3 regions of the Paenibacillus sp. NMA1017 genome follow, and region 2 is predicted to be linked to each of the others. Evidence: predicted binding sites of a transcription regulator. Region 2 holds the regulator's gene; each other region holds the start of a gene.
The links. Region 2 encodes Rex, which represses fermentation and respiration genes when NADH is low (regulators of the CRP and FNR family bind a similar motif). Its sites were predicted from a motif close to TTGTGAAATATTTCACAA; they were not measured.

Region 1: the regulator Rex is predicted to act here: its motif matches at 2,849-2,866, upstream of AC5ELV_RS19185 (DoxX family membrane protein).
Region 3: the regulator Rex is predicted to act here: its motif matches at 5,448-5,465, upstream of lpdD (prenylated flavin chaperone LpdD).

The regions. Positions count from the first base shown of each region.
Region 1 is NZ_JBZXYR010000008.1:182,465-192,434, forward strand. It holds gene AC5ELV_RS19170 (inorganic phosphate transporter) at 1-810, opposite strand, end outside; gene AC5ELV_RS19175 (DUF47 domain-containing protein) at 825-1,439, opposite strand; gene AC5ELV_RS19180 (DUF3048 domain-containing protein) at 1,628-2,722, opposite strand; gene AC5ELV_RS19185 (DoxX family membrane protein) at 2,971-3,489, shown strand; gene AC5ELV_RS19190 (hypothetical protein) at 3,610-4,533, shown strand; gene AC5ELV_RS19195 (dioxygenase family protein) at 4,607-5,398, opposite strand; gene AC5ELV_RS19200 (alpha/beta hydrolase) at 5,491-6,315, opposite strand; gene AC5ELV_RS19205 (hypothetical protein) at 6,587-6,886, opposite strand; gene AC5ELV_RS19210 (hypothetical protein) at 7,084-7,515, shown strand; gene AC5ELV_RS19215 (ABC transporter substrate-binding protein) at 7,676-8,623, opposite strand; gene AC5ELV_RS19220 (FecCD family ABC transporter permease) at 8,688-9,713, opposite strand; gene AC5ELV_RS19225 (FecCD family ABC transporter permease) at 9,713-9,970, opposite strand, start outside.
Region 2 is NZ_JBZXYR010000002.1:178,368-188,337, forward strand. It holds gene AC5ELV_RS05750 (acetate/propionate family kinase) at 1-479, opposite strand, end outside; gene AC5ELV_RS05755 (3-hydroxyacyl-CoA dehydrogenase family protein) at 476-1,348, opposite strand; gene AC5ELV_RS05760 (AAA family ATPase) at 1,485-2,987, opposite strand; gene AC5ELV_RS05765 (hypothetical protein) at 2,980-3,513, opposite strand; gene AC5ELV_RS05770 (cell wall elongation regulator TseB-like domain-containing protein) at 3,963-4,487, opposite strand; gene AC5ELV_RS05775 (amidohydrolase) at 4,525-5,826, opposite strand; gene AC5ELV_RS05780 (redox-sensing transcriptional repressor Rex) at 5,813-6,466, opposite strand; gene dinG (ATP-dependent DNA helicase DinG) at 6,511-9,378, opposite strand; gene AC5ELV_RS05790 (tetratricopeptide repeat protein) at 9,533-9,970, opposite strand, start outside.
Region 3 is NZ_JBZXYR010000004.1:246,591-256,560, reverse strand. It holds gene AC5ELV_RS13335 (S8 family serine peptidase) at 1-5,312, shown strand, start outside; gene lpdD (prenylated flavin chaperone LpdD) at 5,493-5,840, shown strand; gene AC5ELV_RS13325 (hypothetical protein) at 5,852-6,439, opposite strand; gene AC5ELV_RS13320 (DUF4190 domain-containing protein) at 6,654-7,025, shown strand; gene brfA (ribosome rescue factor BrfA) at 7,119-7,358, shown strand; gene AC5ELV_RS13310 (DUF1540 domain-containing protein) at 7,512-7,664, opposite strand; gene fabV (enoyl-ACP reductase FabV) at 7,959-9,146, opposite strand; gene AC5ELV_RS13300 (WIAG-tail domain) at 9,336-9,970, shown strand, end outside.

The sequences.
Region 1 (9,970 bases), on a different contig from region 2:
TGTAGCTGTGAAAATAACAGAGGCTCCCGAAATGTCAGCTGCGAATCCGTTAATTGGCTCGATTTTAAAAATCTTGGTTCCCATCGTCTTGATGATTTTCCAGCCCCCGATAGACGTACCCAGCGCCATGGCTGTTGCGGCTGAAATTTTTACCCACATGGGTACTTCCAAATGGTCCTGATACCCCGCTGAAACGAGTGCGAATGTAATAATCCCCATCGCCTTTTGAGCATCATTCGTACCATGCGTGAACGACTGAAGCGCTGCTGTAATGACCTGCATTGTACGAAACCCTTTGTTCACCGTATGCGGACTACGATGAGCGAAGATGTATTTTAAAATCATCATCACGATGTAACCGACAACAAAAGCAATCAACGGGGAGAAAATAAGTCCTTCGACAATCCCGATGAAGCCGCTCCAGTTTAATTTATCCGATCCAGCACCTACATACACCGCTCCAGCCAATGCACCAATCAATGCATGAGAAGAGGATGAAGGAATACCGAACCACCAGGTTAGAAGGTTCCAGATAATCGCAGCGATCAGCGTCGCAATGACGATATCAATTCCATTCGTAAGCTTGGTTGGATCAGCGACACTTCCACCAATGGTCTTCGCAACCCCTGTAAACAATATTGCCCCGAGAAAATTCATGACCGCAGCCATAATAATCGCACGTCGCGGGGTCAATGCACGGGTCGATACCGAAGTTGCAATTGCATTCGCCGTATCATGAAAACCATTAATAAAATCAAATGCCAGAGCAAGAAAAATAACAATACCCAATACCAATAAACTTGTATCCATGTAAAAGGACTCCCTTACGAGTTACGCATAATGATGGATTCCAGCATATTTGCAACATCCTCGCATGAATCCGTTGTCGTTTCAAGGCGTTCGTACAATTCTTTGCGTTTAATCAGTTCAATAGGGTCAGTTACAGTTGCAAACAGGTTTTTGATGCAAATACGCAATAATTCATCCCCTTGATTTTCCAAATCATTCAGGCGAATAGTGTATTCACGAATGGCCAGCAATTTTTTCTGTGAAAGCAAATGTACAGCTTTCTGAATTTCGTAAGCTGATTGACGCAAAATATCAGCGAACTGCACAATATACTCGTCCGGCTCCGTAATGTTGTACATATAAAAACGAGAAGCCGTCGCTTCAAGACCGTCCAACACATCATCCATGGTTGTTGTCAGTTCCATGATGTCGTCGCGTTCCAACGGCGTAATGAAGGTCTTGTTCAGCTCAGTAATAATCGTGTGTGTGTAATCATCACACTTATTTTCATACTTCTTCATTTCATTTGTAAACAAAGTCACATCTTGAAGATTTGAAGTATGTTGGGCAAAATAATCGGCTGCTTGCACGATCGTATCTGCCATATTTTCCAACGTCTCGAAGAATATATCCTTTTTCTTCAATCTCATAACGATTACCCCTTTACGAAAATATCCGCAACCTGTTTCGACTGCAATAGACAACCTTTGCTATCTTATCACACTCATCAATGTTTTTGTAATGTTTGTAAAAGCAAATTTCATGATATACGTATACAGTGCCCGACATGGAAGGTCATTATCCGACATTTTTTCCCTAAAAAGGTGTATTTCGTTTTCTAATTTGCTTCTATGGTTACATGTTCTTTTAGTGAAGTATCTGCAGGTACCACATGTATATAGGATGTACCTGGCGTTAACGGGATTTCAATCCCATTTTTCATAAAACGAATCGCATCGCCTGGTGTATGTTGCCACTCAGCCTGTATTAACTGTCCTTGTTGAAACACCATGGCCTCTCCGCTGCCGTCCAGCTCAACACTTAATCTGCCTACATCATCCAACGTTCGATGTCTAGCGCTCATCACAATGACATTGGCTGCTGAGAGCTGTTGGTTATTATTTTGATCCACATGTGACTTTTCGTTCACAAAACGCTTATATTGTTGAGCCGCTGGATCATAGGTATAAGATACCCGATAGCTTTTAAGCAAAAACCGGATTTGCAAAGATGCTGCTGTCTCGTCTACCATAACTGGAGTTTCACCGGATTTAAGGTAAGAATATACGGGAACGTCCGTCTGCTTGGCATACCCTTTACTATCGCTTCCTTTGCGCAGTCTGTTCACGTCTGTGTATAAATTATGCGGAGGACGACGATCTTTGCTTCGCCAGAAGTAAGCCCCTCCATTTGAAATCTCATCCAAATGTTCCTTCCGCTGCTGCTGTAAAATCGCATAGGCATCTGTGCTTCCCCCTGCGTGTATCGGCAACGCACCATAGGTTTCGCCCAGCTCAATCAAATACGGCCGAATGCTACGGACCGGTCCGATCTTGACATCTCCACCATGACTTTGGAAAAAAGCGACCAGACGGGTAATCCCACCTTCTGCAAGAACTTCATATACCATATCTGCCTGGCTAAGTCCTGCCTGTGGACGTGCAGCCGGAGCATTATTAATCATGACAGCGAGCGGTCGCTCCAAAACTGGCTGCTCCACGGGAAGACCGGTGAGCGGAGCTGTAAATGCCGGAATAGACTGCTCCTTAGGCGGTTCAAGTGCCTCCTTCTCTGTTTCTTGCTTGGTCGGTTGGGGAACGGATTCAGATTCACCCGTATTGGACATAGCAGAACAAGACATCAGCGTCATGCATAACAGAGCTGAGGCCATCACACGCAACCAATGATTTCGTTGGGAAATGGGCCCGGACAAGTTCATCCCTCCACTTAGTTATTTTTCTCATTATAAGCTTTATTTCCTGTTTTTGTCTTGATTGAAGCGTGACCACTCTATAGAATACTTATCTGAAGACATTAAAATTTTAAAAATATTCAGACTTTGTGATTTTTATCACAAATAAGTGTAACTGAACCTACTACAATAAAGGTGTAGCAAAGATGATCATCCCAACAAAATGAAATACAACCAACATTATAGATTAAGAAAGAGGAGTGGTTTGAATGTTTAACAGCTGGTTACGTGAAAACAAAGTCGCAATGTGGTTGCTGACTGTAGTACGGGTTTATCTAGGGTATGAATGGATGACCCACGGACTTGAAAAGCTGACAGGTGGATTTGATGCAGGCGGATTTATCTCGGGGGCCATTGCTAAAACAGGTGGAGACCATCCCGCTGTACAAGGCTGGTGGGGATCGTTCCTGGAAGCCTTTGCCCTGCCGAATGTAGGTTTATTCAACGTCCTGATCCCATTGGGTGAGTTCTTGGTTGGGGTTGGCCTGCTTCTCGGTACATTGACTACACTGGCTGCTTTGATGGCCATGGTTATGAACTTCTCGTTCCTGTTCTCGGGTACAGTAAGCACCAATGCAATCTACCTGTTGTTTGAAATCTTCCTTGTAGTTGCTGGTGCAAATGCCGGAAGAATTGGCTTTGACCGTTGGGTACTGCCCTTCCTGCGTGGACTGTTTCGTAAAAATAAAGATACCTTTCCAACGGACCCTAGTCGAAAAATAGCTTAAGCATCTCAAAAATAACCGTTATCCTCCGGGATAATGGTTATTTTTTTGCGCTGCTATGCTCACGATACATTTACCCTATACACTACAGTTACATCAAAGAACGTAATGGAGGGTTATATCATGAAAAAAATTACCAAAGCCTATCTCATGCTCGCAGCAGTAACTTTCACAGTACAGACTATGGGATTGGGATATACGACATCAGCCAAAGCGGCGACGTCTACTACAACATCTCAGACAGAAAGTGTACAACATATCTCCAAGACCTTCGAGCAACTACTACGCCAACCCGGCAAGCTACCTCAGGCATTCACTTATTTGCAAAAGCATATTCAATCCATTCCAGTCTCTCAAGCTACCATCATGGTGCTTCATCTGGAAAATGCGCAGAACCAGCAATTGGATTCCTATGCAAAGACCTTCTACCCGGCCTCTGTTCAAACCAAAATAAATCAAATCTATAAACCCGGTGATTCGTTCACAAATGTAATCAGCCGTTCAAGCGATGCGAACCTGAAAAAGTTGCTAACTCAAACAAGAGATGCCGGCTACAAACTTGAAACAGCAGAAGGCATGTATTACCCAGTCATTAACTATGAAAAATATAAAGTATTCGGGAAGCACACCACGGCAGATATCCGCAGCTATATTGACATCATGGCGATGGAATCCGGACAGGCGGCTACCAAGGATGCCGCACTCCTTATCGGCTATCAACAGTTAGCCGGACGAGTGCTGGCACAGGAAGCATTTTTAAACCAATACCCACATTCCAACCGTACACAAGCTATAAAAAAATTGCACGATCTGTACTTCTTCTATACTTTCTATGGCACGAACAATACGCCATTATTCGATTATAATACCGGGAATATTCATCCGAATGCCAAAAAAGGGTATCAATTCGTCGTTCAACGTAATATGGATTCGAAGAGTACCTACATTCAAAAGCTGAAAGCATTTATGACACTGTTGGATCAAAATGGAGATCAGCGTACTACGCAGGTATCCACCTGGCTAAAAAAGAACGTGCCTTCTAATTAATCGAAGACGAAAAATACACAAAAGAACTTCCATTCCCACACAGCATGTGGATTCGGAAGTTCTTTTTTTACATTTACGTATCACTTTCTTGACCAAATGCCCAACAATTGAGACTCAACGAGCCAAGGACATACGACTGAAAAAGCTTATGCGCGGAGCGCTCATGATCCGCAGCTCCCATCGCATAAAACAAAGGTGAAAAATGCTCTATTCCATAAGAAGGTACCGCCTGTTTGGCATATGGAGCCTTCTTGTCATATTGGAATAAGTGACGTAAATTCCAGTCTTGAAGCTGCTGTGCAATCCAGTCATCATATTGAACGGCCCAATCGGCTGGCTCACTCGTCTGCTTGAGTGTCCGCAAGTTGTGGACCAATCCGCCGCTACCGATAATCAAAATCCCTTGTTCTCGCAATGGCGCCAGCATCCGTCCAATCTCGTATTGCTCTTGAGGAGCGCGCCGAGAATCAATAGATAACGGTACGACCGGTATGTCCGCATCAGGATATATATGCCGCAAAACCACCCATGCTCCATGATCCAGTCCCCGGTTCCGAACCGGCTGGTGGAACAAGTTATGCTGACTGAACAGATGCTCTATCTCCTCATACAGCTTTGGATCGCCTGGTGCAGGGTAATCGATTGAGTACATTTCTTCAGGAAAGCCATAGAAATCGTGCAACGCTGCATGCTGATCATCCGCGCCAATACATTGATCGGGGCTATCCCAATGCGCGGAAAAAATGACAATTCCTTTGGGTCGGGGCAGGCTCGCGCCCAGCTTTGCAAGAAAGCTGGTATATGCGTTATTTTCTACAGCCAGTGTCGGTGAACCATGCGCAACAAAAATTGAGGGTAATGTCATCGCTGCCAACCTCCACACGCCAGTATAGTGTTACTCTTCCATTTTACTCCGGCGGAGGCGCAATTTCCAATACAATCCGTTACACACTGAAATCAGATCATCCAGTGCTGCCAATCACGTTGAATATTTTCCTGTTCATCCAGCCATTCAAGCGTCCGATCAATGAGCCGTTGCCGCTCTTTACCTGAAGAGAAAGTGTGATCTCCCTGGAAAATAATCTCTTTATCACAGCGTCCCTCTGGACGCATCCAGAATATCTTTTGAAACAGAAATGCATAATCCACAGGAATAATATCATCCGAGGTGCCATGCACCACGAGCACATCCCCGTTAAATTTAACGGCCTCCTGGAACGGCTGAAATTGAGCTAATGACTCAAAATAAGCAGGCGTAAACTTATAGCCCAAATAATCGGCATGACCGGTTTTAACAGACTCATCGTACACGCTTCGCTCCGTAATTTTAACGATGTCGTTGAACGGATAGCCCACTGCTGACCAAAGAACCAGATTTTGCACTCTCTTGTCCCGTACGGCTGTGAGAAGGGCAACCGCGCCCCCCAAACTGTGTCCGATCAGCGTCACCTTGGTCGGGTCAATGTCCGCACAATTGACGGCGTAATCCAACACGGTACGTGTCTGATTAATCATCGACTCGAGCCCCTGCTTGCCGTATTCACCTGTGCTTTCCCCACAACCGGCAAAATCAAAGCGCAGGACAAAGTATCCCCCTTCAGCCAGTTCACGCGCAGTCTTGACGAATAATCGATCTACTCCGATACGATTGCCTACAAAACCGTGACATATAACAACAAGGGGAACCCGTCTCTGACGATCTCCCTCATTTGTACGGTTTGGATAATGAATTGTTGCGGCCAGTTCTTCATGTTCAAAGCGAATTCCAATTTGCCGTTCCATCCTGATTCCCCCTGTTTCGAGCTTCACTACACATTTATGAATTCAAACTCATATAGTTACGTGGAATATCCATCCAGGATATTAATTCACTTTAATTCCGATAAGTTTAATAAGTTTTATAGTAAAGTCAGTCTATCATCGCCCTGCTTCCTTGTCAACCTGTCAGTCCACATCGTTAAAAAAGTAAACAAATAGCGCTCCCCGATGCGATTCCGGAGAACGCTATACTACACTTATTAGCGTAAATCCACTACATTAAAGTAGACATTCGTTATTCGTAGCTGTTCCTGAACATTTGGTGGGTCTCCGTTCGTCCCTCCCACTCCAGTTTACAAGAAGCGTCGGTATTTTCATCCTCATGCCACAGGCTGCGGTAGTTCTGTGCACCCAGTTCACCCGCAAATTCTGTATCCTCAGCCACTTCGATATCGTCCAGTATACGGTACGTTGGAGATGATCCTTGAACGCTCCGGTGACTCACATTTGTAGACGAGGCCCCCCCGCTATTCCCGTTCGAAGCGTTTGCCAGTCGTTTTTGAACTGAATAATCTGCCTGGTTCTCCAGTTTCATGATGCCACACCCTCTTAACGTTTATATTCAGGTTGCTCTATGTGCTCACCCTGTATCCAGTTTGAGGAGAATGCAGCGGTAATATACATTTTATAGATAAAGTCTTTTGCCATCCGACGCTTCCTCACGTATACTGTCTTTGTTACGAAATGGCGATTCCATCAGCCCGGGATACGCTTATAAAGCAGGAGGAAGAAATGAATAAAGCAAAAAATTATACGCTTATTGCATGGATTGCCTTGTCTATGTTTTTCTTGACACAGGCAATTATCGGATGGTTTGTCACCTTTACAGGTGGGGATATCAAACCCTTTGAAAAAATCAGCCTTTCCACCCTCATCATCATCGCCGCAGGAGCCATTCTACTTGTTGAAGCCCTGATGAATTTTATGGACCGTCCCGAAGAAGGCGAGGAGACACAACAGCCAGACCATGCCCCTGTAAAGCCCCAGATGAACCTTAAATCCATCTTGATGTATGTTGTGTTAGTTGTCGTGATTCTTGTCGCCGGACTAGCGCTGCGCAGTGTACTGCCGGTATTCAGGATCTCACCTTGGGTAAATTTAATTCTCGCCGCCATCGGCTTTATTGGACTCAAACCGATTTTTCTGCGTAAAAAACGTTCATAGCCCGCAATTCTCATTAAATGGAGCTGCCTCATTTGGGATCATAGCAGCTCCTTTTCATTTTGATCAGGCAACCGACTTACAGCTTGGGTGTGCGCCAAAAAGCCGTATTCCTGGCCTGCAAGAAGCTGCATAGGGGAATACGGCTTGATATACTTAGAACTTATTTGGAAAATAGTTGTTCTGCATTATCCAGTGCAATTTTGTGTCCCATCGCGGAATAGTCCAGCCAAGGCTGTCCGTCCAACATGTAGACATGTCCTTGCTTCACCGCTTTGAGACCTTGCCATACTGTATTTCCTTCCAGCTGCTTGTATACCTTTTGGGCATCCGCGCCTTTACTGATGATAACAAGGATCGCATCGGCATCATAATCCGGTAAAACCTCTTGGGAAACAACCTGATAAGCCTTGTTAATCTTTTCTACACCTTTGGCTGGCTTCAAGCCCAAGTCCTGATACAACAGCGGTCCTACCGGACGCTTCATCCCCATAACACGAACCTCTTTCGCCGTCACACGTACAGCCATAACCGTTCCATCCCCAATTTTTGAATGAATCAGCTTTTTGACTCGTTCCCTCTGTGTATCATAATCTTTTAGAAATGCTTCTGCCTGTGCTTCATGTTTGACCATAACGGCTATTTTTTTCAATTGATCCTTCCATGTGCCTTCATCCAGATCAAAAACTTCGGTCGGCGCAATTTTTTCAAACTTGGCGACATCGGTTCCCGAATATTTTTGGTCGAGAAAAATATGATCAGGTTGAAGCTCCAGTACCGCTTCCATATCCGGGTCAGTGACAACACCTAGCTTACGGGTATTTTGAAGACGATCTTTCACATGCGGCAGAAAATCCTTCACATCTCCGCCAATGACCGAACCAGCCGGAGTTATGCCCAATGCCAGCAGGTTGTTCGTTAAATGAATAGACATCGAAGCAATACGCGAATCCGCACTAATGGTTGTCTGCGCACTGCCAGCCGCTTTCGTATCGGCAGTCTGTTTGTCGGCTGCTTGTCCGCAAGCGGACAGCATGATCATGCATATAACAAGACTTGTGACCACCCATGAACGTTTAAAACCTGAACCCTCAAATTTGTGTTTTCTCATGTTTATTCTCTCCTATGCTATAGAAACTCTACATTATAATGATCAATATAAAAGGCTTCTTCTGTCATTTTGTTCGGGACAACAGGAATAAAAAATACGGAGCTCCTACCACAGCAACCACCACACCTGCGGGAATGGCATTCGGCTGAAACACCGAACGCCCAATCGTATCGGCGGTGACCAAAATGACGACCCCGACCAAACAGGCTACTGGCAGCAAATGCTGGTACATCGGCCCAACCAGACGGCGAGCCAGATGAGGCGCAATCAGCCCAATAAAACCGATGCCTCCGGCCATGGATACGCTGGCACTGGATAGAGCCACGGCTGCGCCCAGCAGTAATAGGCGCTGGCGCTTCACACTTGTGCCGATTCCAGCTGCGGTCTCGTCGCCCAACGACAGGTTGTTCAGACTGCGCGTCTGCGACAGAACGTAGGGTAATACAATGACTATCCAAGGCAGCAAAGCTGCTGCATGTATCCAGTCCCGGCCCCAAACGCTGCCAGCCAACCAACGTGCGGTAAATGCGTACGTATCCTCATCCAGCCGCAACGACCAATACAGCGTTATGGCGCTAAGGCCCGAGGCTACACCGATGCCGGACAAAATCAGGCGCACTGGCACGATTCCTCTGTTGCGGCTATAGGACAACAAAACAATCAGCACGGCCGCAATGACACCTCCCGCAAAGGTAAACAAGGGGATCAGGACGGCTGCCGATCCGTCCAAGTCGCGAAAAAAGCTAACGAACATCACCAGCCCCAACGCAGCCCCTGCATGAAGACCGAGCACTCCCGGATCAGCAAGTGCGTTCCGTGACAAGCCTTGCATGACCGCCCCGGCTGCGCCTAGTCCCGCTCCAGCCAGCACCGTTACAACGATACGCGGCAAACGATATTCGAACAGAACGATATGATCACGTCCGCTGCCACCGCCAAACAACGTATCCAGCACGCGTAGCGGTGGAATACGAATCGTTCCGGTATTCAAACCCAAAACAAGGACGGCAAAGCTGATTCCCGCCAATACCAAACAGACTAGCCAAGCCTTTTTCGTTCTTGTGTCCCCAATCCCTAAAGAGCGACTCACTATAAATCCCTCCTTTCCTTACGGGCGAGAAAGAGGAAAAAGGGTACTCCGATAAAAGACACCATAATTCCAATAGCTAGCTCCTCCGGCGGATTTGCCATTCTCGCTCCCAAATCTGCCAGCACCAGTAGCACGGCTCCCAATAACGCAGACAGCGGCACGATCTGGCGATAATCCACACCGATCAGCTTGCGAGCGATATGTGGGATAACCAATCCTACAAAGCCGATGGCTCCGGCAGCCGATACAGAGAGTCC
Region 2 (9,970 bases):
TAAGCTTTTTCAGGCATGGTTTGATGGAACGAGGTATCAAATACCACAACCTGCGGTACATCTGGCATATTCAATTCAGCCGCTTTAATCCCCATCATGGAAGCAGGGTTATGCAGTGGCGCCAGGTCAAACAAGCGGCGGATTTCACTCTTCGCTTCAGGCGTTACAACTGCTGACTGCTTGAAGATTTCGCCTCCATGAACTACACGGTGGCCCACAGCCTGAATTTCGCTAGTACTGGAGATTACGCCATGTTCAGCATCTGTGAGTGCATTCAGCACTTTACGGATGGCTGTAGTATGCTCCAAAATTTCGCTAACTTCAGTGTATTCTTCTTTATTGGTTGGCTTATGCGTCAGAATGGAGGAATCCATACCGATACGCTCTACCAATCCTTTTGCCAGAACGGACTCGTCCGTCATATCATACAATTGATATTTCAGGGAAGAACTCCCTGCATTGATTACGAGAATTTTCATATCCGGTCACCATCCTTGTCGTACTTAAAGAAGCCTTCGCCCGATTTCACGCCCAGATTACCTGCACGCACCATTTTCTTCAGCACGATGGACGGACGATATTTCAATTCGCCGAATTCGCGGAACATACGCTCCAGAGCAGCCAAAACGGAATCCAGACCAAAGCGGTCAGCCATTTCCAAAGGACCACTTTGGAAATTGTAGCCAATTCGCATAGCGTCATCGATATCTTCAGCGGAAGCTACACCCTCTTGAAGTACATGAGCCGCCTCGTTAATCAGCAGACAGATAATCCGGCTTGTTACGAATCCAGGAGATTCATAAATCATGACTCCTTTTTTCTCCACTATCTCTTCCACGAACATTTTAGTGTTTTCAAATGTATCGTCCGAAGTTTTCAAACCACGAATAATTTCTACAAGATCAATGCGGGATACTGGATAAATAAAGTGCATACCAATAACACGCTCGGGATACTTGGTCGAGCTAGCAAGCTCGGTCAGGCTCAGCGTGGATGTATTACTTGCAAGAATAATATTGCTTGGACACACATGGTCCAGTTCTTGGAATACTGCTTTCTTCTCGTCCAGATTCTCTGTAATAGTCTCAATGACCATATCACAGCTACCAAGCTCCGCCAAATGGGATACTTTTTGAATACGGGATAAGATCAACTTTTTCTCAGCTTGAGTAATTGCCCATTTTTCCAGTTGTTTGTCCAGACTCGTTTCAATCATATTGTAGGCGTAGTCTAGTTTCTCTGGTGTCTGCTCTACCAGCAGCACATCGATTCCTTTGGACGCGAGCATTTCAGAAATCCCCTGTCCCATGGTGCCGCCGCCGATGACGCCGATTTTTTTAAATTGCATGATTCTTTACTCCACCCTTTCCTGGTCACTCTCATATATTGTATCCTTCTTTGTCGAAAAATACATGTTTATGTCCCAATAGATAATAATATCTTAGCACGGACTAAAAGTAAAAAAAAATAACCAGCATAAAAAATTATGCTGGTAATAAAGCATTTTCACTAAATTGACATCTAAATTGGTCTCCAGACAGAGTTTCTTCCTTCATCAGAATGTCAAGCGAGTTGTCGAACACAGGACGATGCTTTTCCAGCAACTCCAAAGTTCGGGTGTGCAGGTCATCCATAATCTCGCCATTTTCCCGCATAAGTTCTTCTTTGGTTACCATTTCCATGTTAATAATGCCAAGTGAAGTCAAACCGGAAGTCATCATCGTATGGACGATGTTCAGCGCCTGCTCAAAATCATTACTAGAGCCGGTACTTCGACCACCATAGTACATTTCTTCTGCCGTAGCCCCTGCAAGCGAGATCATAATCTGCTCCTCCAGGTACTGCTTGGTGTATAAATAATGCTCTTGCTGTGGATTGTGGCGCACATACCCAAGCGCTTTCCCACGTGGGCTAAGTGCTACCTGGCTTACGCTACCAGGACGAACAATTTCGGCCATAATAGCATGTCCTAGTTCATGAATCGCTACACGTTTTTTCTCTTCCAACGTCGATTCTCGATCTGTCTTTTCACCCATCATCACTTTGTCAATTGCCATCGACAGATGTTTCTGCGCAATCATTTTCTGATCCTGTCTCATCGCATAGATTGCCGCTTCATTCATTACGCTCTCCAGCTGTGCGCCAGAAAAACCGTAAGATTCCTCAGCAATTTTGTCCAGATTCGCATCTTCCTGAATCGGTTTGTTTTTGGCATGAATTTTAAGAATATGAAGACGCCCCTTCTTATCAGGCAAATCCACTTGAATATGACGGTCAAAACGCCCTGGACGCGTTAAGGCGCTGTCCAGCATTTCTTTACGGTTTGTTGCCGCAATGATCAAAATCCGCGGTGTATCTACCGAATAAATACCATCCATTTCTGTCAGCAACTGATTCAAAGTCTGATCATATTCTCGTTGCTGGCCACCCTCACGTTTACCACCAATTACGTCGATTTCGTCAATAAAAATAATTGCATTTTCCTTCTTTTCCTTGGCTGCACGAGTACGCGCCTCCCGGAACAACTCACGCACACGACCTGCTCCAACACCAACGTACATTTCAACAAATTCACTACCTGAGGCTGCAACAAAAACAGAATTAGTATAGTGTGCCGCTGCCTTCGCCATCAGTGTTTTTCCTGTTCCCGGAGGGCCTGTGAGCAAAACGCCTTTTAATGGACGGATACCAAACTTGGAGATTTCATCATGTCGATTCAAAAAATCCAAGGCCTCACGCAGCTCCTGCTTAGCGCTTTCTTGCCCACCGATTTCCTCAAAAGTCAGCTTGTCCGGACCATTTTTTTTACGTTTACGTTCTTGCCCAGCACCTACGGCCAAGCCTCCACGAGCATGCATGAGCATTAACAAGCCGCTGAACATCACACCAGCAACTAGAAGAGGGATAATATTTACCCCAATAAAAACGAGAAATATAATGGTTACCGGCACAATGCCGATTAATATTTCCTTGATCCATCTAGGCATTAGGCCATACCCCCATTTGCTGAGATTGACGTGGCAAAACGATAAACTTGGTCGCTTTACCTTCGCTGAGTCGGATATAGACATTATTCGAATCCATGTCGGTATCAGCTTTGATACCCGTCTTTTTCTTTTTCATCTGCTCAACTGTAGATGAAATTTGAGTATACTTTCTATTTTCCATCGCTTCCGCTACAGGAAACATAGCCTCAGACCACCATTGATTCAGTGCTGAATTAGAACGATCTGCAATATCCAGCTTAATGGTGCGGCTGCCAATGATGGATTGTCCTTTTTGCTTAACCACATCGACCAATCCGGCCACATCCGCCTGCGGTTTGAGATCTAGTTTCAATACGAGCTGATCCTGTTTAATATCTATTTGAGCGCTTGTCACGCCTGGATATTGAGAAACTATTTTTTCCAGAGGACTTTGCATTGTAACCTGACGGTAAATGAACCATCCTCCAAACAGCAGCAAAGCTGCCAAAACTGCCGCCACAACGATAGGAACTGCACGCAATTTCAAACAACATCCTCCTCTCAAAATGTAAAACCCAGAAGAAACGGGACGAATGTCAACAAACAACCAAATTGCATGATCTTACAGTGATCAGCAATTCTTTTTTCTATCATTTTTGTCTATCACTTATAAAATATAGTATATCATAACGTATATCTAATATCGAAGGCAATGTGTGGAGGAGTTGGGGTTGGGCAAAATCATTGGTTATGGGTGAAAGGGTGAGACGCTGCGTGTAGGATTTGATCTTACGTTCGCTGCTGCCCGCCATAAAGATGAATTTGCCTTAGGAGAGAAGTTGGGTAGGTAAAGATGCTTCGCTGGCTTTCAGCCCCAGCTTTGCGGCATAGCAAGACTAAAAGACGTAAATACGAATTTCATCGCATTTACGTCTTTTTCTTGAGCTTTTAATCATTTACTCGTCATTCATTCCACATCGCTAATCCTCAACCAGCTCAGTTATTGGGCAAAGTATACTTTACACCCGTCGCTACCCCATCTGAGAAACGATAAAATGTATAGTAATGATGGCTTCCATCATCGTAAAAAAGCTGCCACACATATTCGCCATTGAACACACTCGGCTGGAGGCTTATAATTTTTACACCTGGAAGCTGCTGCTGAATTAGCGCCGTCATTTTTTGCTCGTCGACTCCGTTCTTCAGCAACTCGGTATGAACACCGCTATTATCTGCGGCAGGTACATTAGGTTGTCCTTCCACTTTTTGAAAAGGAACCCACACCATTATATTTTCATTCTGTGCATTTTTCCCTTGAACCACCCAATATACCTGATCCCACACAGACTTCCATGTTTGAGTCGTACTAACCAGACCACCTGATTGCTTGGCCTTAATGATAGCGGCATTTTTCTCAGCCACCTGGTCTTGAGTAACATAGGAATAATACCAGAAAATGCTGACCAGGATCAGTATCACGGCCAATATGGCGACCGCTATCCATTTTTTCTTATTTTTCAAACCCGTGCTTCCTCTCTAAGGGGATGTGACACCTGAATTAGCGCGACAGCAGCCCTTCAAAGGCGGCTTGTGCCTCATGTTTGATACGTTCCTCGTCCATAGTCAGGCATTCGCCGTTTTTTACAACCTGACGACCGTCTACCCACACATGAGCCACGTCCTTGGCGCTTGCAGAGTATACCGCATGGGAAATAAGATCTGTGCGCGGCAAGAAATGTGCCTGATTCAGATCCAGCGCGATAAAGTCAGCCTTGTTGCCTGCTGCCAACGCTCCTACTTCTTTTAAACCAATCGACTTTGCACCGTATTCTGTTGCCAGACGCAGCGCTTCACTTGCAGGAACTGCCGTAGGGTCACCGGATACACCCTTGTGAATAAGTGCCGCCAGACGCATTTCCTCGAACATATCCAGGTTGTTATTGCTGGCAGGACCATCCGTTCCGAGAGAAACAGTAACCCCTGCACGCAGCAATTCAGGCACTCTTGCCACACCACTTGCCAGCTTCAAGTTGCTACCTGGATTGTGCGAAACTGCTACACCACGTTCCGCCAGTAGAGCTATTTCTTCGTCGTTCAAATGAACGCCATGAGCAACAAGCGAAGGACGGGAGAAAAAGCCAAGCTTATCCAAGTGTGCAACTGGACGCAAACCGTAGTCTCGTACGTTTTGCTCAACTTCGGCGATCGTCTCAGACATATGCGTATGCAGCGGCAAATCGAGATCATGCGCAGCTTGTACGAATTTTTCAATAAATGCAGGGGGACATGTATATGGCGCATGCGGTGACATCATCGTTGTAATACGGCCGTCTGCTTTACCGTGCCAGTTACGCGCAAAAGTCACGGCCTCAGCCAGCTTGATCCGCTGTTCTTCCTCCGAACATAGTCCAATTGCTCCACGCATCAGACTTGCACGAATACCTGACTCTTCAGCTACACGAGCCACCTCATCCATATGATCGTACATGTCCAGGAAGGTCGTTGTCCCACCTTTCAGCATTTCCAGCACAGACAAGGATGTGCCCCAGTACACGTCTGTAGATGTAAACTTGGCTTCCATAGGCCACATTTTTTCCTGAAGCCATACTTGAAGTGCCAAATCATCTCCATGCCCACGCAGCAGAGACATCGCCGCATGACCATGAGTATTGATCAGACCAGGTAAAAACAATAAGCCCTTACCATCAATCGCTTCCGTCTCTTCCTCACCCGCAGGCAAGGTTTCGCCAATATAAGTAATACGACTATCCTCCACAATCATAAAACCATGGATTACCCCAGCTTCTGATCCATTTACGGCAAAAGAGCCGTTTTTAATCATCCATTTATTCACTGTCATATTGTGTTTCTTCCTTTCCGTCCTCCAGATAATAAGCGAGGCTAAGCAAATCAGTTGTAAAGTCTGTGGCATGAATCCGAATGTTGGCCGGTGCCTTGAGAGTAGTCGGTGCAAAATTCAGGATTGCTCCAATTCCGCTCTCAATAAGCCTATCAGCCACGTGCTGTGCTTCAAAATCAGGTACGGTAATAATCCCAATTCGAATGTTTTTTTCTTTCACAGTCGCTTCCAGTTCATCCATCGGTTGAACGACCAAAGTATTGATCTTGGTTCCTACCTTATCCGGAAACGCATCAAATACCGCTACAATCTTCATATTGTCTTTTAAATAAGCGTTATAATTCGAAAGGGCTTGCCCCAGATTACCCGCTCCGACCAATACTACATTAATTTGCTGGTCAATTTTCAGGATATGGCGTATTTTTTCAATTAGATAAGAAACATCATAACCGATACCCTTCCGACCAAAATCTCCAAAATAGGCGAGATCTTTACGGATTTGGGCCGGGTTCAAATCTAGCCTCTGTCCCAACTCTTGAGAAGAGACCGTAGCCACCTCCCGTTTGTGCAGTGCATTCAGATAACGTAAATATACGGGTAACCTCCGTACGACAGCCTCTGAAATTTTATCTGATTTCATACTTGCTCCCCCTAATTGTAACGAACATACTCAGTGTCCGTCCGTTATGCCTCGGTCTCCGGGGCGGATTGGAGCCATTCGGCGATGCGGGGCACCATTTGCTCCGATGGCATATGCTCCATTTTTGGTCCCGGTAACGAGTACAAAAAGTGCTTTCCATAATAGGATTCGATCACACGCGTATCATAAACGATAACGACCCCGTGGTCGCTCGCTGTACGTACCAACCGCCCAAATCCCTGTTTGAAGCGAATGACCGCTTGTGGTACAGACAGCTTCATAAATGGATTCTTCTTCTGCTGCTGAAGCAGCTCGCTTTTTGCCTCCAGCAACGGGTGATTTGGCGGTTGAAACGGCAAACGAACAATGGCCAGACAAGTCAGTGCCTTCCCCGGAATATCGACGCCTTCCCAGAAGCTACTGGTTCCCAGCAATACAGAAGCTTTGGCTTCCTGAAAACGGCGGGTTAACTTGCTGCGACTCCCACTGTCCACGCCTTGTCCCAGCACAGTAATTTCGCTGGATGCTAACGCCTCTTTGAGCGGCTCATAAACTTGCCGGAGCATCCGATAGGAAGTAAACAGAACAAGCATTCTCCCCCGCGTCGCCTGAGCAGTCGCTCCTAGAGAGCTAACGAGCATATCTACAAAATGTGCATCTCCTACACTGCCCTTCACACTTGGAAAATCCCGTGGAATGACCAGCAACACCTGATCCCTGTAATTAAAGGGTGACGGGAGCTGCGAAGTCATCAGCCGCTCTTGATCTGCGGCCTCCTGCAAGCCGAGCTGATCGATCATGTACTGAAACGACTTATCTACCGATAAGGTAGCAGACGTCAGAATAATGCTTCTTTTTTTGTCAAAAAACATTTCTTTCAACTGGCGGCTCACATCGACGGGCACCGCATAAAATTGTAATGATTTACTACGGAATTGCCCACTCGCTTCAAGCCAGTATACGGTTGTTTCATCATCAAGTCGCATAAAAAAGCGCAAATTTTCTCGGATCCCCGCCAAATCCTTGAGCAGACCCGTAATATCTGTAATGAGGCTATCAGCTGCATAATCGTCATGTTCTTCCTTGACGTCCAGCATCAGCTTGTCGCCCTTGCGCAAAATTTCACTCATCGTTACATATAGCTGATTTTCCAAAGCTCCCGCCTGATCCCACTTTGCAGGCTTGGCCGAAGGTTTGAGACGGGAAGAAAACTGGCCTGTTTCACCCGGTGTTGCATCGCTTCGCTCTGGCAACATGCCAAACAGCTTGTCGCTTAGCAGGTCCCATGTTTCCTTCACCTCTAACACGAGCGGATACATCTGGTCGATGGTTGAGGCCCAATCCGCCGACTTCTCGTGCCCCGATTTCGCCAACTGTTGACGAAGTGAAGGCAGTTGTCCATTCTTGCTGTCTTTGAACAGTCGCGTCAGTGTATGCACGAGTGTGAAATATTTCATATGCATACCTAGGTGATTACCAGCTACTTCCTCCAGATGATGGGCTTCATCAATCACCAGATGTTCATAGCTCGGCAACAGCTGATGACTTGCTTTGACGTCTGTGAACAACTTAGAGTGATTCGTAATAACGACATCCGCTATTCCTGCTTCATGGCGTGCACGATGATAATAACATTTGCGGAACCATGGGCAAGAACGACCAAGACAGGACTCTGAATCACTCGCCACCGTTTCCCAGAAATCCCCTCCACGGTTGCTCAGGTTTAGTTCTTCATCATCACCGGTTTCTGTTAGCGTCAACCAGACGATCATCTGAGCCGCTGTAATTAAATCTTCCTTCGGTGTCGCGAAGTCTCTTCTGTTTATTTTATGTTCAAACTTACGCAGACACAAATAATGTCCCCGACCCTTGAAAATAGCAGCCCGGAACGGAAACGGAATCACCTTGGTCAGCATCGGAATGTCGCGCTCGCGTAATTGCTCCTGTAGGTTGATCGTATGTGTACTTACCATAACGCGCTGTCCTTTTTTTACACTGTGATACAGTGATGGGAGCAAATAACCGAGGGATTTTCCTGTTCCTGTACCTGCTTCGATCAGTAGATGCTTGTCTTCACTCAGTGCCTGATTTACACCCTCAATCATCTGTATCTGTGCCTCGCGCTCCTCATATTGGCTCAAGGATGAACGCAAATTGTCCCGCACATCATCCATGTACTCCTCAAAGGAAACACCTGACAGTGGATTCGGGTCATCTTCTTTACGCGGAGCAGCTAGCTCCGTCCAATCTTCCACTTTTAGCGCAAGCTGACGAAAAAACTGATGTCCCTCCAAATCCTGAATAGGATCAAGCTCTTTCTCTTCACGCACCCCATCAAGAAACCATCCAAGGTCACTGTCTTCCTCTGCAAACAAATCGCTTAGCCGCTGTATCGTTATCAGAGGTAATGCTTGAAGCTCACCCAGACACTTTAAAAACACCTCAGCCGTAGCCAACGCGTCGCTGTCTGCTTGGTGAGGGCGATCATGCGCCAGCCCGAACTCAGAAGACACAAAACCCAACTGATAAGAAGATAGCGATGGAAACATAATTTTCAGAAAATCCATTGTATCCAAGATTCTTCCGCTAAACGGCAAATATCCGCACCGATCCAGAGCGTTTTGCAAAAAATTAAAATCAAACGCCACATTATGACCGACCAGTACAACATCGTCCAGCATAGGCACGAGCTCCATCATCATTTCTTCAAGTGCAGGAGCATCCTTAACGTCATCGTCTGTAATTCCGGTCAATCCGGAGATAAAAGGTGGAATAGATCTGCCAGGGTTTACATAAGAGCCATAAACACGGGAAATGCTGTTATCATGATCTATAATTGCAAGTCCGACTTGAATGATGTCATCCGCGGACTGGGTGCCTGTCGTTTCAAAATCCAATACCGCAAATTTCATTCGGGCTAATCCTTTCTTATGACACTTACAAAAATAATAACTCTGTATATTAGCATAGCAGAAGATCGCCTGTTTGGAAATTAAGACAGCCAAAAAAGACGATGCACACGCCGCCTGAGAGGTGGGCATGCATCGTCTTACTCGGTGTCTGACACTACATCCAGGTCATCATGGAGTTGTCGTATCGAAGCTTTTCGGTACCGGACAGACAGGCTTCCATATTGTGCAGCGGCTCGGGTAACGCAGGATCGAACTGATGTGCGAGAGCAAAACATTTTTGCGCCTCCTCTACGTCAGCCTGCTTTGCCAACAGACAGCCTAGCGCATTATAGATGACCGCCTTTAGTCCTGCCTGGTCAGTCAGGTCCAGCACCTTCTGAAAATGGCATACAGCCTCTGCTGAATCATCTAGTTGAAAATAAGCCATTCCCATATACATGCGACTCTGCCAGCTGTTCGGAAAATGCTGTAGTACCTGCTCAAATTGTTGGATCGCCTCAGGGTACATGAGTAATCGATAATACCCTTGCCCCCGATTAAAAGCTGGCAGCTCTTTTTCAGGCAGCTCCATGCCAGACATATCAGTCTCCGC
Region 3 (9,970 bases), on a different contig from region 2:
ATGTTACCTATCTGGTCAAGTTAAAAGAACAGGTAGACACCAACAAGGTTTCCAAAAATGCACTCCAAAAGGCCTCACTTGAGAAAATAACACCTTCCGCTGCCAAAATGGCTGCACGCAGCCATGTGATCAGCTCTCTGCGTGAAACGGCTTCAAGAACCCAATATGGGCTTGAAAATTATTTGGATAAGCAATCAGAGAGCGGCGGAGTGAAGGAATATAAAAGCTTTTTTATTGTCAATGCATTGGCTGTAACAAGCACCAAGGAGGTGCTGGATCATATTTCGCAGCTACCTGAGGTTGATAAAGTCTTGCCGAATGAAACGCGTTATCTGCAAAAGGTGACGGTTGACAAGCAAGCAGAGGGAGCAAATGCCAAAACGGCTGAAACAGCGACAGCAGCAACGGCGAAGTCTGCAACGGTAGAGAAAGCTGTAGAACTGGAGAAGGACGATGGCAAAACATCGGCTAAGCCTGGCAATGCAGGTAAAAACGCTGTAGACCCATCTACGGTGGAATGGAACATATCCCATATTAACGCACCACAAGTGTGGGAAAAAGGAATCGACGGAACCGGAATCGTGGTCGCGAATCTGGATACAGGTGTAGATTATACACATCCGGCTCTGCATCGTAAATGGCGTGGTCTGGACGCGGCAGGCAATGTCGTGAATCCCGAGCTGAGCTGGTATGATCCGCATAGTCATGCAACGCTTCCGGTCGATCAGGAAGACGATTCCCATGGTACACATACGATGGGTACGATGGTCGGCTCTGAGGAAAATGGAACGAACCGAGTGGGCGTTGCCCCTGGTGCAAAGTGGATTGCGGTTCGGATTTTTAATCCGGAAACGACAGATGCGATTATACTGGATGGCGGCCAATGGCTGCTTGCGCCAAAAGATGCCCAAGGGAATCTTCATCCCGAGCTTGCTCCAGACGTAGTGAACAACTCGTGGGGAGGCGGACCGGGTCTTGATGAATGGTTCCGGCCTGTGGTTCAGGCATGGCGGGATGCTCAAATCTTCCCCGAATTCTCTGCAGGTAACACCTCTCTTTCCAATCCGGGCGGACCTGCCTCAGTAGCCAATCCGGCAAACTATCCGGAATCCTTCGCAACTGGAGCCACGGATAGCAATGATAATCTGGCCAGCTTCTCATTGTTAGGACCATCACCCTATGGTGAGGTGAAGCCAGAAGTTTCCGCGCCGGGTGTTAATATCCGGTCATCTGTCGCTGGCGGCGGCTATAAAGGCGGATATAACGGTACTTCTATGGCGGGACCTCATGTTGCGGCCCTTGCAGCGCTGTTGCTGCAAGCGAATCATTCGCTTACCGTAGATCAGCTTGAGGAAATTTTGATGAACACAGCTACACCGCGCACGGACAGCACATATCCTACTTCGCCAAACAATGGCTACGGACATGGTGTCATTAATGCGCTGGATGCAGTCGGTTCGGTCATGCAAGGTCTGGGCTCCGTGTCTGGTAAAGTTGTAACGGGTGGCGACGATCTGGAAGCACCTGTTCTCGAGCATACACCGCCCGCTGCGGCATTCGAGGGTATTGATATACCTCTTACTGCTCATGTAACGGATGATGTCGGCGTGACAGCCGTTGAGGCATTTGCTAAAACAGCGGGTACGTCAAACTATGTATATATTCCGTTGGAACGGACCTCGGGCGACAGCAAAGATGGTACATATCAAGCATCCATCCCGACTTTTTTGGTGGACAGCGCTGGTCTGGAATACTACATTCGTGTAAATGATTACGGTAATAACGGATTTGAAACTGAAGTATATAAGGTGAAAATCTCCAAAGGCGTAAAACCAGGCTACACACAAGATTTTGAAAAAGACATTGCCGGTATTAATATCGGTGGACAGGGTAGTGTTTGGAAATGGGGAGCTCCAACAAGCGGCCCTAAAAGCGCACATTCGGGTACAAAGGTCATCGCGACCAATCTCGAAGGCCAATATCAGGCCAACTCCAACAGTTATTTTATGGCCCCTCCGATTGATCTGACCGAGAGCTCAAAAGGGGCACTGGTCAGCTTCAAGCATTGGTACGATCTTGAAAATAATTCTGATTTCGGCAAAGTGTACGTGGCAACCACAAACAATCAGAATGCGTTTGAGCAGGTATTATCGTTTACTGGCACCAGCAACGGCTGGAAAACACAATATCTTGATTTGCGGGCATTCGCAGGTCAAAAGGTATACCTCCTGTTCAACTTTACTAGTGACAATACGGTTGTGAAAGATGGCTGGTATATTGACGATCTGTCGATTCAGGAGCCAGACACCGTTGCACCTGCTGCGCCGAGCAATTTGACTGCTGAAGCAGATACTGTAGGCAACGTCACGCTGGCCTGGAATGCTTCCTCCGATGAAGATGTGAAGCAGTATAAGGTGTATCGTTCTACCCAATCAGGCAAAAATTATACTTCTATCGGTACAACCTCAGCACTGACACTCACAGATACCATCACGGTCGGTGGAGCGACTTATCATTATGCAGTGGCGGCTGAGGATTATAGTGGCAATGAAGGAATCAAGTCGAATGAGGCTTCTCTGAGAGTAGACGTGCCGGATACGCTGTATAGCGATCATTTTGACGGCAGCTCGGATAATGGCTGGACTCATTCCGGTACCAAGGATGAGTGGGAACGCGGCATTCCTAAGGAAGTAGGACCAGAGAGTGCGGTGTCCAAACCGAATGTGTGGGCAACCGATCTTGATAGCAATTATGAGAACGGAGCTGATTTTTCGCTGGTTTCTCCAAAAATTAATTTGAATGGTATACACAACGCAACACTGACCTTCAATCACTGGTTTGAAATTGAGGCTGGCTATGATTACGGTTATGTTGAAGTGTCCAAAAATAATGGCGACACGTGGAGCGAGCTGGGCAAGTTCTCTCATAATACCAGTGGAAAGAAATGGACCCCGGTTTATTACAGTTTAGATAGCTACACTGGAAATGAGATTCAAATTCGCTTCCGTTTGAAATCAGATAACAGTGTCAACAAGAACGGCTGGTACATTGACGATTTCCGTGTGTTGGGCATTCCAGCTGCGACAGTGACCAAAGACATTGTACCTGAGTCGAATATCAAGCTGGAAAAAGCGGAAGAACAGTTCCCGCTGTACAAAATTACAAGCACTGAAAAGAGCGAATTCCAGGAGAAAGTGAAGCCGACAGAAACAACGGTAGATAGTGGACGTGTCGGGCTCGACAGTCTTCCAGCCAGCGCTACGGTTACGGTATTGGAAACCGGACGTTCGGTGAAAACGGATCCGACCACGGGAAAATACAGCTTCACCCATGTAGCCGGCGACTATACGCTGAAGGCTGAAGCCTATGGTTATGTGCCTCAAACGAAAGCAGTCACGATTGAGAATAACAAAGTCATCAGAGCAAACTTTAGTCTTCAGGCCGTACCTCACGGTACGATTCACGGGGTCATTACCGACAAGCAATCCGGTGAACCGATCCAAAAAGCGAAAGTGTTGGTGCTGGAGGATGCACGTATTGCTCCGGTAGAGACGAATGAAGCTGGAGAATTTACGCTGGACGTGCTGGAAGGAACATACACATTGTCCATTTCAGCTGAGAATTATTATAGTGACAGTGTATCCGTTACTGCTCCTGCGAACGGTAGTGTGGAAGCGAATGTCACGTTGAAACCTTTCATTGGGTTCCAGGGAGGCATTGCCTACGATGACGGGACAGGAGAAAATGCCAGAGCCTTTAACGCGGCAGGCAATTCATGGGCAGTCAGAATGACGCCTGAGTCGGAAGTGGCTCAAGTGACAGGAGCATCGCTTTTGTTCTGGAACTCTGCCTTCCCGAATCCAGGAGGAACGGCATTCCAATATTCTGTCTATGACGCCTCCGGTGCGGCAGGAGCACCTGGACGATTATTGGCTGGTCCATTCGACGGGACTGCCGTAAGGGATGAGACACAATGGACGACGGTGCAGCTTCCGGAGCCGGTGACGGTTCAAGGCGACTTCTACATCGTATATACACAGTCTGCTGTAGGCACACAGTCGCCGGGTCTTGCTACAGATGAGAGTGGCCCGAATGCACTTCGCAGCTGGCAAGGTGTAAGCGGCACATGGAGCCAATCACCTGAGGAGGAAGGGAACTACATGATCCGGGCTATCGTCAGATATCCGGTGAATGCCCCAACGATTACGACTCCTACGAAGGCTACGTATACGCAGGAAGAGACGATTACCATAACAGGAACTTCCCCGGCAGAAGGAGCCGATATTCAGCTCTTTAACGGCAAGGAGCTGGCTGGCACAACGAAGGTGAAGGATCGTCAGTTCAGTCTGTCGGTCGATCTTCAGCCAGGTGCTAATCCGCTGAGTGTTCAAGCAGCGGTATACGGCAAAGTAACGGACCGTTCTGAGCCGGTAGTTGTGACGCTCGATCAGACTAAACCGGGTCTGATCCTGACTTCACCTGATGAAGGGGCGCGTACAAACGCGGGTGTAGTCAGTGTAGTCGGTACCGTGTATGACGAGTTCCTCACCGAATTGACGATTAATGGTGAGCCCGCTGAATTTGGAAGTGACGGCAGCTTTAACAAGCGATTGCTTATCGACGAAGGTGAAAATCAAATTACGGTGACGGCCAAGGATCTTGCCGAAAACGAAACAACCGTTACGCGCTCGGTGTATGTCGATACAGCTCTACCGAAGCTTGAAAACATTAGCCCTGCTGAGGATGTGCGTATTACTCCAGGGCAGCCGGTACGAGTATCCTTTGACAGTGCATCCGGTTTGGAGGCGTCCTTCCATGTGGAGCTGCCTTTCAACCTGTCCACTTTGGGCCGCAACGATATTCCATTAAATGAAACTTCGTCAGGCCACTATGAAGGTACTTATTTCACTTCATCTTCTCTGAACCTGGAAGGCGGAGTCATCGTGATCCGGGTAAGGGATGCAGCGGGAAATGAAGTGGAGACGGAGGCGCCGGGAAAATTGTATGTAACCAATGGTGGAGGACAGAACCCTGATCCGAATCCACCTACATCCAATGAAAAGCCAGTAGCCATTATTCAGGCTAATGAATCAGCTAAGAAGAACAAAAATGTACAATTTAACGCCAAAGCTTCCCGTGATATAGATGGTGAAATCGTCAGTTACAGCTGGAATTTTGGCGATGGTGATACGGCGGTCGGTTCCAAGGTGAAACATAAATTCACCACAGCTGGAACGTATACCGTAGAGCTAACGGTGACGGATAATGACGGCGCAAGTGGTAAGACTGTGCATACGATCACGATCCGTTAACAGCCAGTAGGAAAGGAAATGCTTCTTTTAGAATAACAATGAAGGCCCACAGCAAGCCACGGTTTATAGAGGCTGCTGTGGGCCATTTTTAATTGTCGAGCCGTTCAGGAAGCGATACAATGAATAATGGTCATAAAGTGAATCGTTTCACAATAATATTTTTTAGCAGGAGAGGATTATATGATTCATTTGCAAAAAGAAAGCGGACGTATCCGTCTTGTACTGGATGCCTATTTTATGGGGGAAGATATCATTGTACTCATTTCAGGCGGTGATCAGCCCCATTTGGGAACGATTACAGCAGGGGCCAGACTGGAGCCGATTCAAACTGTGCAATTGCAAAATCACAAGGAGTTTTATATTACCGAAGAAATTGCAGTTCGCTTGCGAAAAGAGTTTGCGGGCAATTTTGCCATTTGCTGCGGGACACATTTGGATCATGCAACCAAGGACGAAATCCGAGTGCTGACAGATATGGCTATACAACTGGGAAAAGAGCTCATTGGAGAACTCAAGCAAGCACGCTAGTAGCAACCTTTTTAAGTGAACTCCCGAAAGAGCAGATTGCGATATGGGTACTTACTAAAGGGATACTTAAAAAGCAATGCAAAGCCATCATCCTCAATTTGTACAGATTTCAGCGCAGAGGATGTAATCAAACTACGAATCATGACATGAACTGCACGCTGGTCTTGTCTGTTGATCGCTTTGGCTAAGGCAGAAGCAAAACATGGATTGCGTGCCAATTCGCGATACAGCGGAAAAACGACTTTTGCGATGGCGCGATGAACTCTTGGCTCAAACGTAAACTGCACAGTTCCCGGTGGAATCGTTGTTCCATTCGTATAATAGAGCATCGGTGGCTGAGCTAAAAAGGAAATAAAGTAGCCGATGCCATTCGTGCCTAAGCCTTGTTTGGCGGCAAATGGCGCTACTGAGCAGAGAAGAGATTTCATCCGATCCAAATTGCCCTGAACGACAGCTCGTGACCATTGAACTGCAAACGCACGGCGAGTTGCAATAGCTTTGTAAAATGGCAGCATGGCAGTGGAAATGATCCTAAGTGTGTTTGCATTTAAACGTTTGTGAGGCGAGCCCTTTCTGCGGGATGTTGCACGATATAGCATAGCTCCGACCTCCTTGGCAGGATGCTCTCATGGAGCGCAATTGATCTGTAACAGGTAAAATACTGTATGCCCGGTTACCTCAAAAAGTGCTAATATCGCTATGTTTCTTCTTTTTAACGTGCTAATTTAAATAAGTACTGTCCTGATTTGTAAGATTGTGGTACCCTAGAACTTATATAATTGCTATTTTTCGTATTGGAGTTGAATTTAACAGATGAGTGATTTGTACAAGGAGCCTCGATCTTCCGATCCTTATCAGGAGACGAACGATTATAACGCCCCATTTAACCAGCCCCCAGTAGTTCCACCTACAAATAGTAAAGCTGTTGCGTCGATGGTGCTCGGGATTTTATCTGTTGTTATTCCCTATCTTGGGTTGATCATCGGAATTGTGGGTATTATTTTGTCCAGTCTTTCCCTGAAGGAAATTAACCGTCATGGCGAGCAGGGCAGAGGTATGGCTATTGCTGGACTGGTATGTAGTATTATCGGTACACTGATTTATACACTGATTATCATTTTTATAGTTATTGTTTTTATTGTAGCGGCCTCCAGTGGCGATCCGGATATTTTTTCAGACATTTAATGAATTGAAGAATGCTTGAGCCAGACAAACCATTCACGATTTGACTATTGGATGCTATGATAAAAGGAGTCCAATGAAGGAGAGTGAAGCCGTATGGCACGTACTCAAACACAAAAAGCGCTGAGCAAAGCAAAACGCGCTGGAATCTATTGTGCGGCACAGAGCCGCAAAACGAATGACCATTATGGCGAGATTTCACAGCACATGCGAATGAAGCCGACCAAGCAGGAACAATTACAAAAGGTCAAGCACAAGAAGCGAATCGTTCAGAGCGACGCTTCTTTTTTTGTCTTTAGAGAGAACAGAAGTGTCCTTTTCGGCGTGGATTTATAAAGTAGCAGTGAAATGATTGTATACAAGCGAATAGCGCTTTTCTGTACCGAAAAAGGACTTGATAATAATTATCATTCTTGTTAGAATATCATAAGAAAGAAGGAACCCGGGCATGGGCTCCTTCATTATAAAGCTAGGCTTGAAATCAAAGATTTACTTGGCTTCGAAGGTTTTGCAGTCTGTTTCTTCGGATTTGTGAGTGTCTTCAGGTCTGTTGCTTACGATGTAAATAGAGCTAGCGCTGCATTTATTCTCTTGGGCCCAGTACGTACATGAATTGACTTCACACAGAACGTCTTTTGCCATGTTATACACCTCCTTATATGGATGTGATGGGCTGAGCAAATAGTATCACGGTCAGTCAAGGTAGGACTTGTCCAACTGTGCTTACCCTCTTTAGGAAGAGGGGCTTTGCTATGCCTACCTGTACAATATCAAATGAATTTTATAATTGCAATGTTTGCTTCATTTTGCAGCTCAAAGCGGACACAACGGTCCCTTTTAATTAAAAACAAAAGCTGTCCTCCATGCAGAACGAAATGTTTATCTGCTGGAGAACAGCTTTTTTTGTTTTTCTGACAAAATGACAGTATTAAAGACTTAGCGCACGTTAGGAATATTTACGATGGGATCAATGTCAGCATCATAGTCTACACCCTCGAACTCAAAGCCGAACAGTTGGAAAAATTCGTGACGATATCCTTCAAGATCTGACAATTCGTAGATATTGTTGGTCGTCAGCGCCTCCCATATCTTCTCAACCTCATCCTGCACGTCTTCGCGCAGTTCCCAATCATCAATGCGAATACGTCCTTCTTCATCTACAGGAGTCTCTGGTGCGTACAGACGCTCAGCAAACAGGCGGTAGCTCTGTTCTACGCACCCTTCATGCAGCCCTTTTTCCTTCATTACCTTATATAAAGCAGAAATATACAGAGGAACGACAGGGATAGCGGAGCTAGATTGGGTAACGAGTCCTTTGGTGACTGCGACGAAGGCGCGTCCGCCTGTAACTTTCAGCTGATCGTTCAGCTGACATGCTGTTTCCTCCAGATGATCCTTTGCACTTCCAATACTGCCCTCTCTGTAGATGGCTTGTGTAATATCTGAACCGATGTACGAAAAAGAGAAGGTAGTTGCAGTATCGGCGAGTACGCCGCCAGCACGCAAGGCGTCAATCCACAATTTCCAGTCCTCACCGCCCATAACCTCTACAGTTCCTTGTACCTCTTCTTCTGTTGCGGGTTCGAGCGTCACGCTGCTGACTTCCCCGGTGTGGAAGTTGACGGTCTTGTTTGTGTAAGGCTTACCAATAGGTTTAAGCACGGAATTAAACGTTTCGCCTGTGCGGGGATTTGTACGGCGACCTGAAGCGACACTGTAAACCACCAGATCGACTTGTCCCAGTTCTTCGCGAATGGCTTCCACCGTTTTGGCTTTGACCTCATCCGAGAAGGCATCTCCTGTCACGCTTAAGGATTTAAGCCCAGCTTCCTGAGCAGCTTTTTCAAATGCAGCAGAATTGTACCAGCCTGCCGATGCTGTACGTGTGGCCGTAGCATTACTAGGGCGATATACACCAATTGTATTGGCACGCGCACCGAAGGCGGCAGTAATGCGAGAAGCCAACCCATATCCGGCAGATGCCCCGATCACAAGTACATTACGGGGGCCCTGGATAGCAGGACGGGCCTGTACATAGTCAATTTGCTCCTGAACATGTTGGGCACAGCCCACCGGATGAGCAGTGGTGCAGATAAAGCCACGTGTTCTTGGTTTGATAATCATGTTATTGTAATTCCTCTCTTCTTGTAGCGATCTTCACACTTACTATTTTAACTTTTAACTATTTTTTTTCAAACGTGGATTTCAGTAAGTATCCTTTTTACCCAAAAGTGTATCCTTGCACGGGGTGGCAAGTGCCTAAGGGCCTGCATATGATGCTGTAACGATAAATACGAGAAGGGAGAGAGCTGCTTGAAGAATAAGAGCCGCAAAACCATAAGAAACAAAAAGCCGCTCTATAGTGTAATTGACCCGGATATGAATGAATTAAGTATGATACAGCGCGTGAAGCCACAGCCTGCGGAGAGGGAGACAGAAGCAAGACTTCATCAAGTTGCTTCTCCGCCTCCCCCAACCAAAGAGGAGCCGGAGCTACAGACTGTTGTCGAACCTGAAGTCGAGGCTTCGCATGAGACAGAGGTTGAAGGTGCGGATGCAGAGGAGACTCAAGTGTCGATCGAGGAACCCCAAGAGCTAGAACCAGAACCAGAGCTGGAGCCAGAGCCAGAACCTGATCCAATTGATGTTGAGGAAATTTTGAGCAATAAGAAGGCCCCACATGTAAACAATGCTTTCATCTATACAGACGATTTGAGCGATTTCGCTGTGACGGGTGAGAAGATCGCTCCCGCTTCCATAGATTCCAGCAAACTGAAACAAGAGAGCATCCACACGGAATCTCTGGCGGATTATGCCGTTCAAACGATTAAGATAGCTGACGGTGCTGTGACTTCTTCGAAGATTGCCGCAGACTCCATTACGGTGGAACATCTGTCGGACGCATCGGTGGCAGGCAGTAAATTGCAGGATCGCTCCATCGGCGGTGA